3 regions of the Streptomyces sp. NPDC031479 genome follow, and region 2 is predicted to be linked to each of the others. Evidence: riboswitches for the same ligand, from Rfam matches in the RefSeq annotation. Region 2 holds a riboswitch; each other region holds the start of a gene.
The links. A riboswitch is a leader RNA that binds a small molecule or an ion and turns the genes downstream of it on or off. The one in region 2 is predicted to bind cyclic di-AMP.

Region 1 (4,284 bases), on a different contig from region 2:
AAGGCGCCTCCTGGGAAAGGTGCAGGACGGTGGGACGGTCGTACGACTACGACCATCCCAACGCGCACCGGCCCCCGAGGATTCCGCGTACGGCCCGCGTGTCGGCCGGATCTCCCGGCCGGCCTCCCCCCGGCGCCCGCGCGGGCCTCCGGCGCCGGTCTCCCGTGCCGGCCTCCGGCGCCGGTCTCCCGGCGGGCGCCCCGGGCGGCCCTTCCCCGGCGGGGGAGCCCGCCGGGCCCCGTCGGTCAAAGCGGCGACCGGCCCTAGAGCGGCAGCAGGTCCGGCCGCTTGGCCTCGACGTGGTCGCCGGAGGACTCCCCGCGCAGCCGGCGGCCGATCCAGGGCACGAGGTGCTCGCGCGCCCACTGGATGTTGTCCCGGGTGACGTCCACCGACCCGCGCGGCGGGGTGGGCGGCCACGGCTGGTCCGGGTCGGCGGGGATCTCGTAGCCGAGGACCTGTGCGGCGCGGAGCGCGACACGGGTGTGGCCCTCGGGCGAGAGGTGCAGCCGGTCGCCGTCCCAGGCCCGGCGGTCCTGCACCGACTTCAGCGACCAGAGGTCGAGGACCGGGCAGTCGTAGCGGTCGGCGATGGCGCGTACGTGCGCGCTGTACGTCGCGACCTTGCCCCGCAGGTGCTTGAGGACGGGGACGCCCCGGGTGTCGAAGCCGGTGGTGATCATGACGAGGCCGACGGCCCCGGTGAGGTCGGCCACCGCCGCCTCGAACCGCTCCGCCACGTCGTCCGGGTCACTGCCCGGCCGGATGATGTCGTTGCCACCCGCGCAGAAGGTGACCAGGTCCGGAGCGAGGTCCTTGGCTCTGGGCACCTGTTCGGCCACGATCTGGTCGAGGAGCTTGCCCCGCACCGCGAGGTTCGCGTACCGGAAGTCGTGCTCGTCGCGCTGATCGGCCAACAGGACGGCGAGCCGGTCCGCCCAGCCGAGATACGAATCCCCGGGTCCCGGGTCCCCCACGCCTTCGGTGAAGCTGTCCCCGATCGCCGCGTACGAGCCGATGGTCTTGAGTGTCGTCTTCGTCGCTGCCACGGGACGACATCCTTCACCCCCGTCACCAACCTACGCCAACGTAATGAGGGGTTGACGGACCGTGATCTATACCACGCGGGGGATAAGGAATAAGTACACGTGGGGCCGGGACCCCCCTCAGGTCCCGGCCCCACGCGCGTCCGTGCCGCTGCCGCGGCTCCCGTCAGACGTTCACGCCCTTGGAGCGGAGGTAGGCCAGCGGGTCGATGTCCGAGCCGTAGGACGGGCCGGTGCGGATCTCGAAGTGGAGGTGCGGGCCGGTCACGTTGCCGGTGGCGCCGGAGAGGCCGATGCGCTGTCCGGCGGTGACGCTCTGGCCCACCGAGACGGACAGCTGGGAGAGGTGGCCGTACTGGGAGTACTTGCCGTCGGCGTGGCGGATGACCACCTCGTTGCCGTACGCACCTCCCCAGCCTGCGGAAACCACGGTGCCCGCGCCCACCGCCCTGACGGTGGTGCCGGTGCTCGCGACGAAGTCGACGCCGGTGTGGTAGCCGGAGGACCACATGGTGCCGCTCTGGTGGTACGGCGTGGAGGTGCCGCCGTCGACCGGGGCGACGAAACCGGAGCCGTTCGCGGGGGCCGCGGAACCGGCCGCGGCCGCGGGCGCGGAAGGCGCCGGGCTCTGGGCGGGGGTCTTGGCCGCCGGTCCGCGCGAGGTGCCGGACCGCGGTGCGGGGGTCGCGTCGGCGGTGTCCCCGCCGGTCGCGCCGGCGGCGGAGGGGGCCTCGTCGGCCGCCTGAGTCCCGCTGGAGGATCCCTCGGCCGCGGCCTCAGGAGCCTTCGGCGCGGGGGTCCCGGCGTGGCCGTCCAGGGTCAGCTTGAGGCCCGGGTGGATGAGGGAGGGGTTCGCGCCGACGGCCTCGCGGTTGTCCGCGTAGAGCCGCTCCCAGCCGCCCTGGAGGTGACGCTCGGCGGCGATCTTCGACAGGTAGTCGCCCGGCACGACGGTGTAGACGGCCGGGGCGGCGGAGGGGGCGGAGACCGGAGCGGAGGCCGGAGCGGAGACGGGGGCCCGGAGGGCCTGGGGCACCTGCGCGGGCGTCGCGGCCGGGGTGGCGGCGTGGGCACCGGCGGCGACCGTCAGCGGCAGCGCGAGGGCGGCGCCACCGGTGCCGGCCACGGCGAGACCGCGGGATATGGAACGGGACTTCGGACGGCGGTGCTTACCCTTTGCGGGCATGGCGAATTCCTCTCCGGCGCCTGCGAGGTGAGCTGTCGGGTTCGGACTGGAGATGTCCGGCCGCACCCGTGGAACACGCGTACGACTTCACCCCGAGCTGCCCGGAAGTGATCCGGAACGGCGACTTACCTGGTTCCCCCGCTCCTGCCGCGCGCGTCGATGGTCGGGTGCGGTTCCCGGGCGGCGGCAGGATGAGGCGGTCCACCCGGATCGATCGCGAAGGTAATCCAGCGGGAGTGCGCACAACAAGCCGTGAATTCCCTGACGGAATAGCAGGCATGAAGGATCAACGGAATTCCCGTCACCCTCCGTCCATTCCCGTGCGACAACAGCCGCCCTGGCAAGGGAATTCGGATTTCGCGATCAGGCACGGACGGTCACCGTATGATCTGGCTCACGGGGCCTGGCGCGATCTCGCCTCCACGTATGGCAAGTTGTTCCCAACCAGAGCAATTCGGACACGCAGGACACGCGGAGGAACGCACGTGACCCAGCAGATACCCCAGCCCCCGCCGAGCGGCCCGGAGCCGGAGCCCGCCCTCTCCGGGGTGCGCAATTTCCGTGACGTGGGCGGCCTGTCGACCGCCGACGGACGGAGGGTCAGGCCGGGACGACTGTTCCGAAGCGGACATCTCGCACATGCGACCGAAACCGATACGGAATTCCTCGAATCGCTCGGACTGCACACCGTCTTCGACTTCCGCAACGGAGCCGACCAGGCCCTGGAGGGCCCGGACGTCGAGCTGGCGGGCGTGCGCAACGTGAACATCCCGCTGTCGGATCCGGCCGACGGACGGGAGTTCTGGAAGATGGTCCGCGACGGGGACCTCGCCCGGCTCCGCACCGTCCTGGGCGACGGCAAGGCGGCCACCCGCATGAGGGACTCGTACCGGACGATCATCCGCACCCGCACCGCCGAGCACAGCCGGGTGGTGCACGCGCTCGCCGAGGACAGCGTCCCGGCGCTGATGCACTGCGCCGCGGGCAAGGACCGCGCGGGACTGTCGATCGCCGTCACCCTGCTCGCCCTGGGCGTCGGGCGCGAGGCGATCGTGGCCGACTACCTGGAGTCCAACGCCCCGCACAACCGCTACCGCGTCCGGCGCGGCAGCGACGCGCCCGAGGCCCGCTCCCCCGAGGTCATGGAGCTGCTGGCCCCGCTCTTCGAAGCGCGCGCCGAGTACCTGCTCGCGGCGTTCGACACCATCGACGGCCAGTGGGGCGGGGTGGAGGCCTACCTCGCCGAGGGACTCGACCTCGCGCCCGCCACGCTGGACCGGCTGCGCGACCGGCTCCTCGTCGACTGAGGCCCGGCTGAGGCCCGGCGGGGGCCGCGGCGGGGGCGCACGGGGGCGGGGGGCGTACGGGCCGCGCGGGGGGCCCGTACGGGGTCCCCGCACGGCCCCCCGCCGCGCCCTCAGCGGTTGCCGACCGCCTGCTTGACCAGGGTCCTGCCGAAGTCCCACATCAGGCCGCCCCCGCCGTGCGCTTCGTCCATGACCTCACGGAACGCCCCGACGAACCGGTCCACGTCCCCTTCGTCCACGATCAGCGGCGGGATGAGCTTGATGACCTCCAGGTGGTCGCCGGAGACCTGGGTCAGGATCCGGTGCCGGTTCAGCAGGGGCACCACCACCATCTGCGCGAACAGGCCCTTGCGGGCCGCCTGGAGCACGGCCCAGCGGCTGCGCAGCCCCAGGGAGGACGGCCGGCCGAACTCGATGCCGATCATCAGGCCGCGCCCCCGCACCTCGTGCAGCAGCTCGTACTCGTCCACCAGCGCCGCGAGCCGCCCGCGCAGCAGGTCGCCCATGGCGCGGGCGTTGGCCACCACCTGCTCGTCCTCCATCACCGCGAGGACCGCCAGCCCGGCCGCCATCGCCTGCGCGTTGGAGCCGAAGCTGGCGGAGTGCACCAGCACCCGGTCCATGGAGGAGTAGACCTTCTGGAAGATCCAGTCCTTGCCGAGGGTCGCCCCGACGGGGACGTAGCCGCCGGAGAGGGCCTTGGCCACGCACACCAGGTCCGGTTCCACGCCCGGCTCGTGCTGGT
Region 2 (4,284 bases):
GTCCTCGGTCTCGCCGGAGCGGTGCGACATCATGCACTTGAAGCCGTTGCGCTGGGCCATCTCGACGGCGTCGAGGGTCTCGGTCAGCGAACCGATCTGGTTCACCTTCACGAGCAGGGCGTTCGCGGAGCCCTCCTCGATGCCGCGGGCCAGGCGCTCCGGGTTGGTGACGAAGAGGTCGTCGCCGACGATCTGGACCTTGGCGCCCAGGCGGTCGGTGATGGTCTTCCAGCCGGCCCAGTCGTCCTCGAACAGCGGGTCCTCGATGGAGACCAGCGGGTACGCCTCGACGAGCTCGGCGTAGTAGTCGGTCATCTCGGCGGCCGAGCGGGACTGGCCCTCGAACTCGTACTTGCCGTCCTTGTAGAACTCGGACGCGGCGACGTCGAGCGCGAGCGCGATGTCCTTGCCCGGGGTGTAGCCGGCCTGCTTGATGGCCTCGATGATGAGGTCGAGCGCGGCGCGGTTGGACTCCAGGTTCGGGGCGAAGCCGCCCTCGTCACCGAGACCGGTGGAGAGGCCCTTGGTGTGCAGGACCTTCTTGAGGGTGTGGTAGACCTCGGCACCCCAGCGCAGCGCCTCGGAGAAGGACTCCGCGCCGATCGGGGCGATCATGAACTCCTGGATGTCGACGTTGGAGTCGGCGTGCGACCCACCGTTGAGGATGTTCATCATCGGAACGGGCAGCAGGTGCGCGTTCGGGCCGCCGAGGTAGCGGAAGAGCGGCAGGTCCGAGGCCTCGGACGCGGCGTGCGCGACGGCGAGGGACACGCCGAGGATGGCGTTGGCGCCGAGGGAGCCCTTGTTGTCGGTGGCGTCCAGGTCGAACATGGCCTGGTCGATCAGGCGCTGCTCGGTGGCGTCGTAGCCGACGAGCTCCGGGCCGATCTGCTCGATGACGGCGAGGACGGCCTTCTCGACACCCTTGCCCATGTAACGGTTGGGGTCACCGTCACGGAGCTCGATGGCCTCGAACGCTCCGGTGGAGGCGCCGGACGGAACGGCAGCACGGCCGGTGCTGCCGTCGTCGAGGCCCACCTCGACCTCGACCGTGGGGTTGCCTCGGGAGTCCAGGATTTCCCGGGCTACGACGACGTCGATGGACGGCACGAGCATCTCCTTCTGGGATGTGACGCTGGGTGTGCGGTGGCGGGTGGCCGTGGGACGGCCTTGCCGACTAGAGCCTAACCGGCTCCGGGCACTGGGCCTGTCGCCGCCCGGGTCCTGGGACGAAAAAGGGCCCGAATACCCCTCTTCCCTGACATAAGACCCTCGCCTGTCCGCCCTCGGCGGCAGCCGCCGCAGGTCGGCGGCGGCGCACAACACACCGCCGCCCGGCGCGTGGGAGACGCGCCGGGCGGCGGGAAGCACTACGGGCCGGGCCCGGTGATGCGGTGTTACGCGGGAGTTCAGCTGAGCTTCAGCTTCTGCCCCGGGAAGATCATGTCGGCGTCGTCGACGATGTCCTTGTTGAGCTCGAAGAGCTTCTCCCAGCCGCCCTTGACGCCGTTGGCCTGGGCGATGGTCCCGAGGGTGTCGCCCTCCTTGACCTCGTACGAGCCGTTGCCGGTCTTCACCGTGCCGGTCGACGGGGTGCCGGCCTTCGGGGTGGACGGCTTGGCCGGGGCCGGCTTGGCCGGGGTCCAGCTGCCGGAGCCGGAGCCGGAGGCCTTGGTCTCGGTGTCGGCCTTCGGGGTGGAGGGCTTCGCCGGGGCGGGCTTGGCCGGGGCCGGCTTGGTGTCGGGCTTCGGCTTCGACGGGGTGGTGGTCGAACCGCCGCCGTTGTACGCGGAGTTGGACAGGCCGACGCCGCAGGACGGCCAGGCGCCCTTGCCCTGGCCCTTGAGGACCTTCTCGGCGATGGCTATCTGCTGGCTCTTGGAGGCCTGGTTGGCCTGCGAGGCGTACGCCTTGCCGCCGTACGCGGCCCAGGTGGAGGACGAGAACTGCAGGCCGCCGTAGTAGCCGTTGCCCGTGTTGATGGACCAGTTGCCGCCGGACTCGCAGGAGGCGACCTTGTCCCACTCGCTGACGGTGGCGGCGCTCGCGGAGCCCGCGGCCATCAGGGGGGCGGCGACCGCGACACCGGCGACACCGGCGAGCGTGACGATGCGGACGGCCTTGGAGCCGCGACGGTGCTTGCCCTTGCCGGAAAGCAGCATGGAGTTCTCCTCACCGACGCCTTCGAGGTGAGCTGTCGGGTTCGGGCGGATGAGTTGCCCGGTCACGTGTCGAGCACGTGGCTTAACCCCTAGCCGGTCGCGACCGTCTCTCAACGGCCTTTCCCGGCGCCTACCTTGGTTCCCCCGCTCCTGCCTTCGGCGCTTGACGCGACGACTGTTCCCTCCGTCCGCCGGCAGGATTCGGCGATGCGGTCGAAGGAGCCCGCGGTGGCGAGCGATTCAGAAGGTAGGCAGGTCTCTCCCCGATGTTCAACGCGCGACATCAGGGAGAAACCGGCCTACTTGCATTCCTCAAATGGGCGTTTTCGCAGGTGAGGGCGGGGTTTGCGGAAGTTCCGGAACGAGACACGCCAGTTGACCGGAAGAGACGCATGTCTCATTTACCGATAACGGACATTCAGGTCTTTCCGGATGCCCGAACTGCCCTTATTTCTTGGTTAGATCCAGGTTCTGACCCGGCTTGATGAGGTCCGCGTCCCCGCCGATGACCTGCTCGTTGGCCTGGTAGAGGGCGGTCCAGCCGCCCTTGAGTCCCTTGGCTTTCGCGATGTCGGTCAGGCTGTCGCCCGCCTTCACCGTGTACGTGGGGTCGGGGGTGCCGGACGCCGTGCCGGGCGCGGTCGCCACCTCGACGGCCGCCGGGCCGCGGTGCTTGCCCGCGCCCTCGCCCTTCTCCGCGGCCGGAGAGGCGGGGTTGGCGCCGGGGGTCGTCGGGGCCGGGGAGGCCGTCGGGTCCACCGGGGCGGTCGGGCTGACCGGGGCCGTCGGGGAGACCGGGGCGGTCGGGTCCACCGGGGTGGTGGGGGTGACCGGGGGCGTGGTGGTCGGCGCGGTCGGGTCCGGGTCCGGCATGACGGGCAGTCCGGTGTTCGGGCCCAGCGGGTAGTCCGGCAGCCCGCTCGGGCTCGTGGACGGGGAGGCGCCCGGCCTACCCGGCTGCGGGGTCGGGGCCCCGAAGTCCGTGGCGCGCCCGCTCGAACTCTTGTCGGGGACGGCGTTGTCCGGCCGGGTCGGGGTCGGGGCGACCGGCCCGTGGCGGTCGCCGGGGTCCACCTGCGGCGCCGGCCCCTGCTGGGTCAGCCCGGCCGAGGCGGAGCACAGCGGCCACGCCTGGGGGCCCTGGGAGGCCAGCACGGTCTCGGCGACCGCGATCTGCTGGGAGCGGCTGGCGAGGTCGGGGCGTTCCGCGTAGGCGAGTCCGCCCGCGTTCTTCCACTGCTCCAGGCTGAACTGGAGGCCGCCGTAGGCCCCGCTGCCGGAGTTGGCGCTCCAGGTGCCGCCGCTTTCGCAGTCGGCGACCTTGTCCCACGTGGCGGTGTCGGCTGCGCTCGCGTTCGTGGCGGCGAGCAGCGGCAGGGCCAACGCGGAGCCGGTGACTCCGGCGGTGACGACCAGGGCTGGTACCTGGCGGGGGCGTCTGTGGCGGCCGTTCCCGGGAAGCATGTGGCTGCACCTTTCGCATAACGGCGGGGTAACGGCAGAACCTAGCCGCCTTCGAACGGATGTCACAAGTTCGGGCCGGGGCTGACTTCCGGTCAGCCGATCGGTTTCCGCCGCCGGGTTGCCGGACCCCGGTGTTTCAAGGTGTGAAGCGGACCGGGAGGGTGCGCAGGCCCCGCATGATGAGCCCGCCGCGCCAGCGCAGGTCCGTGGGGGGAACGGCAAGTTCCAGATCCGGCAGACGCGTCAGCAAAGTCGCGAGCGCCGTCTGGCCTTCGAGACGGGCGAGCGGGGCGCCGAGGCAGTAGTGGATCCCGTGGCCGTACCCGAGGTGCTGATTGTCACTCCGGGAGAGGTCGAGGGTGTCGGGGTCGGCGAACCGGGCGGGGTCGCGGTCGGCCGCCGCGAGGACCACCAGCACGGGGTCCCCGACGGCGACGTCCCGCCCGCCGAGGGTCAGCGGCTCGGTCGCGAATCGCCAGGTGGCCAGCTCCACCGGCCCGTCGTAGCGCAGCAGTTCCTCGATGCCGGTCTCCAGGAGGGCGCGCTCCCCGGCCGCGAGGGAGTCCTGGAGGCGCGCGCGCTGGTCCGGGTTCACGAAGAGGGCGTGCAGGCCGTTCCCGATCAGGTTGACCGTGGTTTCGAAGCCGGCGAACAGGAG
Region 3 (4,284 bases), on a different contig from region 2:
GAACTGTGCCGCTTCGCGGTGCTGTTCGGCGACCCGCAGCTGGCGCTGACCGCCGTCCGGCGGGTCCTGGACATCACCGCCGAGGAGGTGCAGGCCGTGGCCGCGGCCCGGCTGCGCCCCGACAACCGCGCGGTGCTGGTCTACGAGCCGCTGCCCGGTTCCGACGAGTCCGACGAGAACGAGAACGAGGGGGCGGAGCAGTGAGCGACACCGCAGCCGTCACGATGACCGTCCACCCGCGCCCGCAGGCCGGCGAGGCCAAGCCCTGGGCCTTCCCGGCCCCCGTGCGCGGCACCCTCGCCAACGGCCTGACCCTGCTGCGCTGCCACCGCCCGGGCCAGCAGGTCGTCGCGGTCGAGGTCAACCTCGCCGCCCCGCTGGACGCCGAGCCCCAGGGCCTCGACGGGGTGGCCACCATCATGGCCCGCGCCCTGTCGGAGGGCACCGACAAGCACACCGCGGAGGAGTTCGCCGCCGAGCTGGAGCGCTGCGGCGCCACGCTCGACGCGCACGCCGACCACCCCGGCCTGCGGGTCTCGCTGGAGGTGCCCGCCTCCCGCCTGCACAAGGCCCTCGGCCTGCTCGCCGAGGCGCTGCGCGCGCCCGCCTTCGCCGACAACGAGGTCGACCGCCTGGTGCGCAACCGGCTCGACGAGATCCCGCACGAGCTGGCCAACCCGCAGCGCCGTGCCGCCAAGCAGCTCTCCAAGGAGCTCTTTCCGGCCACGCTGCGCATGTCCCGCCCCCGCCAGGGCACCGAGGAGACCGTCGCGCGGATCGACTCCGCGGCCGTACGCGCCTTCTACGAGGCCCACGTGCGCCCCGCCACCGCCACCGCGGTGGTCGTCGGCGACCTGACCGGCATCGATCTGGACGCCGTGCTGGCCGACACCCTGGGCACCTGGACGGGGAACTCCGCCGAACCGCTGCCGGTTCCGCCCGTGACGGCCGACGACACCGGCCGCGTGGTCATCGTGGACCGGCCCGGAGCGGTCCAGACGCAGCTGCTGATCGGCCGGATCGGTCCCGACCGGCACGACATCGTCTGGGCGCCCCAGGTGCTCGGCACGTACTGCCTCGGCGGCACCCTCACCTCCCGCCTGGACAAGGTGCTGCGCGAGGAGAAGGGCTACACCTACGGGGTGCGCGCCTTCGGCCAGGTGCTGCGCTCCACCGCCGACGGCAAGGGCGCCTCGATGCTCGCCATCAGCGGGTCCGTGGACACCCCCAACACCGGCCCGGCGCTGGAGGACCTCTGGAAGGTGCTGCGCACGCTCGCCGCGGAGGGCCTGACCGACGCCGAACGCGACGTGGCCGTGCAGAACCTGGTGGGCGTGGCCCCGCTGAAGTTCGAGACGGCGGCGTCCGTCGCGGGCACCCTCGCCGACCAGGTGGAGCAGGAGCTGCCGGACGACTACCAGGCGCGGTTGTACGCCCGGCTGGCCGAAACCGGTACGGCGGAGGCCACTTCGGCGGTCGTGAGCGCCTTCCCGGTGGACCGGCTCGTCACGGTCCTGGTGGGTGACGCCGCGCAGATCGAGGAGCCCGTGCGGGCGCTCGGCATCGGCGAGGTCACCGTCGTCACCAACTGACGTCCGTGGCGTCGGTGTTCGGGCTTCGGGGCCGCTCCGGCACCGGGGTGTGACAGGGGTCCCGGCGGTGTCACCGCCGGGACCCCTTTTTGTCCGCTTTCAGCCATGGTTGCGGTTATGCGGTGTGGCGTACGCAACAAAAGCGCTCGTCTGTTTGGCGATCGACTGATGATCCGCCTAGCGTCGCCCTTGCTGTCCGTCAGTTGTGCGCGCCGCACTCGCGGCACCGGACAGCGATCGCCGAGTCCCCGTCAGGCGCGAGCCTGGGGAGCCGGGGACCCACATGTGTCCCTGGGGTGAATCGGGCCACCTCGCAAGAGGGGCCCGTAGGAGACCTTCCTGCTCCGAACCCGTCAGCTAACCCGGTAGGCGAGAGGGAAGGAAAGGACCAGCCCCTTCATGGCGTTTGGCAGTCGTACCGCCGCTCCCGGCAAGCACCGTGGTTCCAGCCGTCTGAGCCGCAAGACCGCCGGCTACGCCGGCATAGCCGCCCTCGCCACCACGGGTGTGGTCGCCGCCGTCGCAGCCCCGGCCTTCGCCGCGGACAACAGCGCGCCTTCCGTCGAGGACACCGGCCAGAACGCGGTCGTCGTCGCCGACGGCCTCCAGGACGACATCGAGGTCCAGGCCGAGTCCCAGCAGGTCGCCGCCGAGGCCGTCGCCGCCCAGGCGCAGGCCGAGGCCGAGGCCAAGCAGCGCGCCTCCGAGGCCAAGCGGGCCGCCGAGGCCAAGGAGAAGTCCGAGCGCGAGGCCGCCGAGCGCGCCGCCCGCGAGGAGGCCCGCAAGCGCCTCAACACCTTCGTGGCTCCCGTCGACGGCTCCTACGTCAGCACCCAGTACGGCGCGGGTGGCGGCATGTGGTCCTCCGGCAGCCACACGGGCATCGACTTCCACGCGGACGAGGGCACCTCGGTCCACGCCGTGGGCGCGGGCACCATCGTCGAGGCGGGCTGGGGCGGCGCGTACGGCAACAACATCGTCATCAAGCACAACGACGGTACGTACACCCAGTACGGGCACCTGCTCTCGCTGAACGTCTCCGTCGGCGAGAGCGTCACCGCGGGCCAGCAGATCGGCCTGTCGGGCTCCACGGGCAACTCCAGCGGCCCGCACCTGCACTTCGAGGCCCGCACCGGCGCCACGTACGGCACGGACATCAACCCGCTGGCGTACCTGCGCCAGCACGGCGTCGGCATCTGACCCGCACGCACCGCGCACCTGCGCAGTACGAAGAAGGCCCCGGCTCTCCGAGCCGGGGCCTTCTTCGCGTCCCCCGCCGCAGTGAAATGTTTCGGATATCGGGCCGTCATCGGAAATTATCGTGTGCTGCAATAGAGTCGCAGCACGGCCAAGAATCCGGCGACGGCGCCGGCGGTGAATCCAGCGGAGGTCCGGCCTTGCGTATTCCTGCGCACGCGGTATGCACAGCGATCCGCGACGACATCGTCTCCGGTTTCTTCGGGCCGGGGGGCCGGCTGACCGAGGAAGTGCTCGCCCGCCGCTACGGCGTCTCCCGGGTCCCCGTCCGCGAGGCGCTGCGCACCCTGGAGTCCGAGGGCTTCGTCACCACCCGGCGCCACGCCGGCGCCTGCGTGGCCGAGCCGACCGCCCAGGAGGCCGCCGATCTCCTGGAGCTGCGGATGCTGCTGGAGCCGCTGGCCGCCTCACGGGCCGCCCGCCGGCGCACCGAGGCCCACCTGAAGGTCCTGCGCGGGCTGGTCAGGCTGGGCCGGGAGCGGGCCCGCAAGGCGCAGGGGGAGGACCTGCGGGCCCTGGGGGGCTGGTTCCACGAAACCCTGGCCCAGGCCTCCGAGAGCCCCGGGCTGATCGCCCTGCTGACCCAGACCCGGCACAAGATCGCCTGGATGTACGTGGTGGAGCCCCCGGCGCGGCCCGTGGACTCCTGGGCGGAGCACGGGGCGATCGTCGACGCGGTGGCGCGCGGGGACGCGGAGCGGGCCGCGGCCCTCACGGCGCTGCACGCGGAACGGGCGGCCGCGGCGCACCGGCCGCGGGTGAGGACTTCGCAACCTGCCGTACACACGGCGAGCGGCCGGCATTAACAAACGCCCCGTATACAAAAGGGTATGCCGGGCGGGCGAATTCGGTGCGCCCGCTCTTCCCGCCGTGCGCAATTCCGCCGGCCGTCGCGCTGTCCGGAAATTCCTCCGCCGCGCCCTGTCGAATTCCTGTGGCCGAATTCCTGCCGGCCGAATTCCTGCGGCCGGAATTCCGGCGATCGGACGCGTGTGATCGGATGCGTGCGGCCGGCCCGGCCTGGGACGGGACGGGACGGGAAACAGTGAAGCCGCAGTCCCCGGGGTGGGGGGACTGCGGCTTCACGGGCACCGGACCCGAAGGGTCAGACGGTCTCCGGGAGCTCCTCGAGGCCCTCGGCGACCAGCTTCGCGAGGCGGTCCAGGGCCGCCTCCGCGCCGTCGGCCTCGGAAGCGAGCACGATCTCCTCGCCGCCCTGGGCGCCCAGGCCCAGGACCGCCAGCATGGAAGCGGCGTTGACGGGGTCGCCGCCCGCCTTCGCGATGGTCACCGGGACGCCGGAAGCGGTCGTCGCGCGGACGAAGATCGAGGCGGGACGAGCGTGCAGGCCCTCGGCCCAGCCGACGTTGACGCGGCGCTCTGCCATGGTGATGCCCTTCAGGTTCTTACGGTTGTCTAGACCAGTCTCTCACGA

Region 1: it holds a riboswitch for cyclic di-AMP, as region 2 does, so the genes downstream of both, ACZ5D2_RS08590 (M23 family metallopeptidase) here and ACZ5D2_RS17915 (transglycosylase family protein) in region 2, are expected to answer to the same signal.
Region 3: it holds a riboswitch for cyclic di-AMP, as region 2 does, so the genes downstream of both, ACZ5D2_RS23140 (M23 family metallopeptidase) here and ACZ5D2_RS17915 (transglycosylase family protein) in region 2, are expected to answer to the same signal.

Annotation. Positions count from the first base shown of each region.
Region 1 is NZ_JBVIKC010000005.1:171,845-176,128, forward strand. It holds gene ACZ5D2_RS08580 (MBL fold metallo-hydrolase) at 1-2, opposite strand, end outside; gene ACZ5D2_RS08585 (SGNH/GDSL hydrolase family protein) at 264-1,049, opposite strand; gene ACZ5D2_RS08590 (M23 family metallopeptidase) at 1,213-2,232, opposite strand; cyclic di-AMP (ydaO/yuaA leader) riboswitch at 2,235-2,401, opposite strand; gene ACZ5D2_RS08595 (tyrosine-protein phosphatase) at 2,718-3,539, shown strand; gene ACZ5D2_RS08600 (aspartate aminotransferase family protein) at 3,650-4,284, opposite strand, start outside.
Region 2 is NZ_JBVIKC010000014.1:83,887-88,170, forward strand. It holds gene eno (phosphopyruvate hydratase) at 1-1,116, opposite strand, end outside; gene ACZ5D2_RS17915 (transglycosylase family protein) at 1,410-2,162, opposite strand; cyclic di-AMP (ydaO/yuaA leader) riboswitch at 2,165-2,334, opposite strand; gene ACZ5D2_RS17920 (transglycosylase family protein) at 2,610-3,626, opposite strand; gene ACZ5D2_RS17925 (cytochrome P450 family protein) at 3,763-4,284, opposite strand, start outside.
Region 3 is NZ_JBVIKC010000021.1:47,920-52,203, reverse strand. It holds gene ACZ5D2_RS23150 (M16 family metallopeptidase) at 1-204, shown strand, start outside; gene ACZ5D2_RS23145 (M16 family metallopeptidase) at 225-1,592, shown strand; cyclic di-AMP (ydaO/yuaA leader) riboswitch at 1,821-1,979, shown strand; gene ACZ5D2_RS23140 (M23 family metallopeptidase) at 1,992-2,792, shown strand; gene ACZ5D2_RS23135 (GntR family transcriptional regulator) at 2,990-3,655, shown strand; gene ACZ5D2_RS23130 (HPr family phosphocarrier protein) at 3,955-4,236, opposite strand.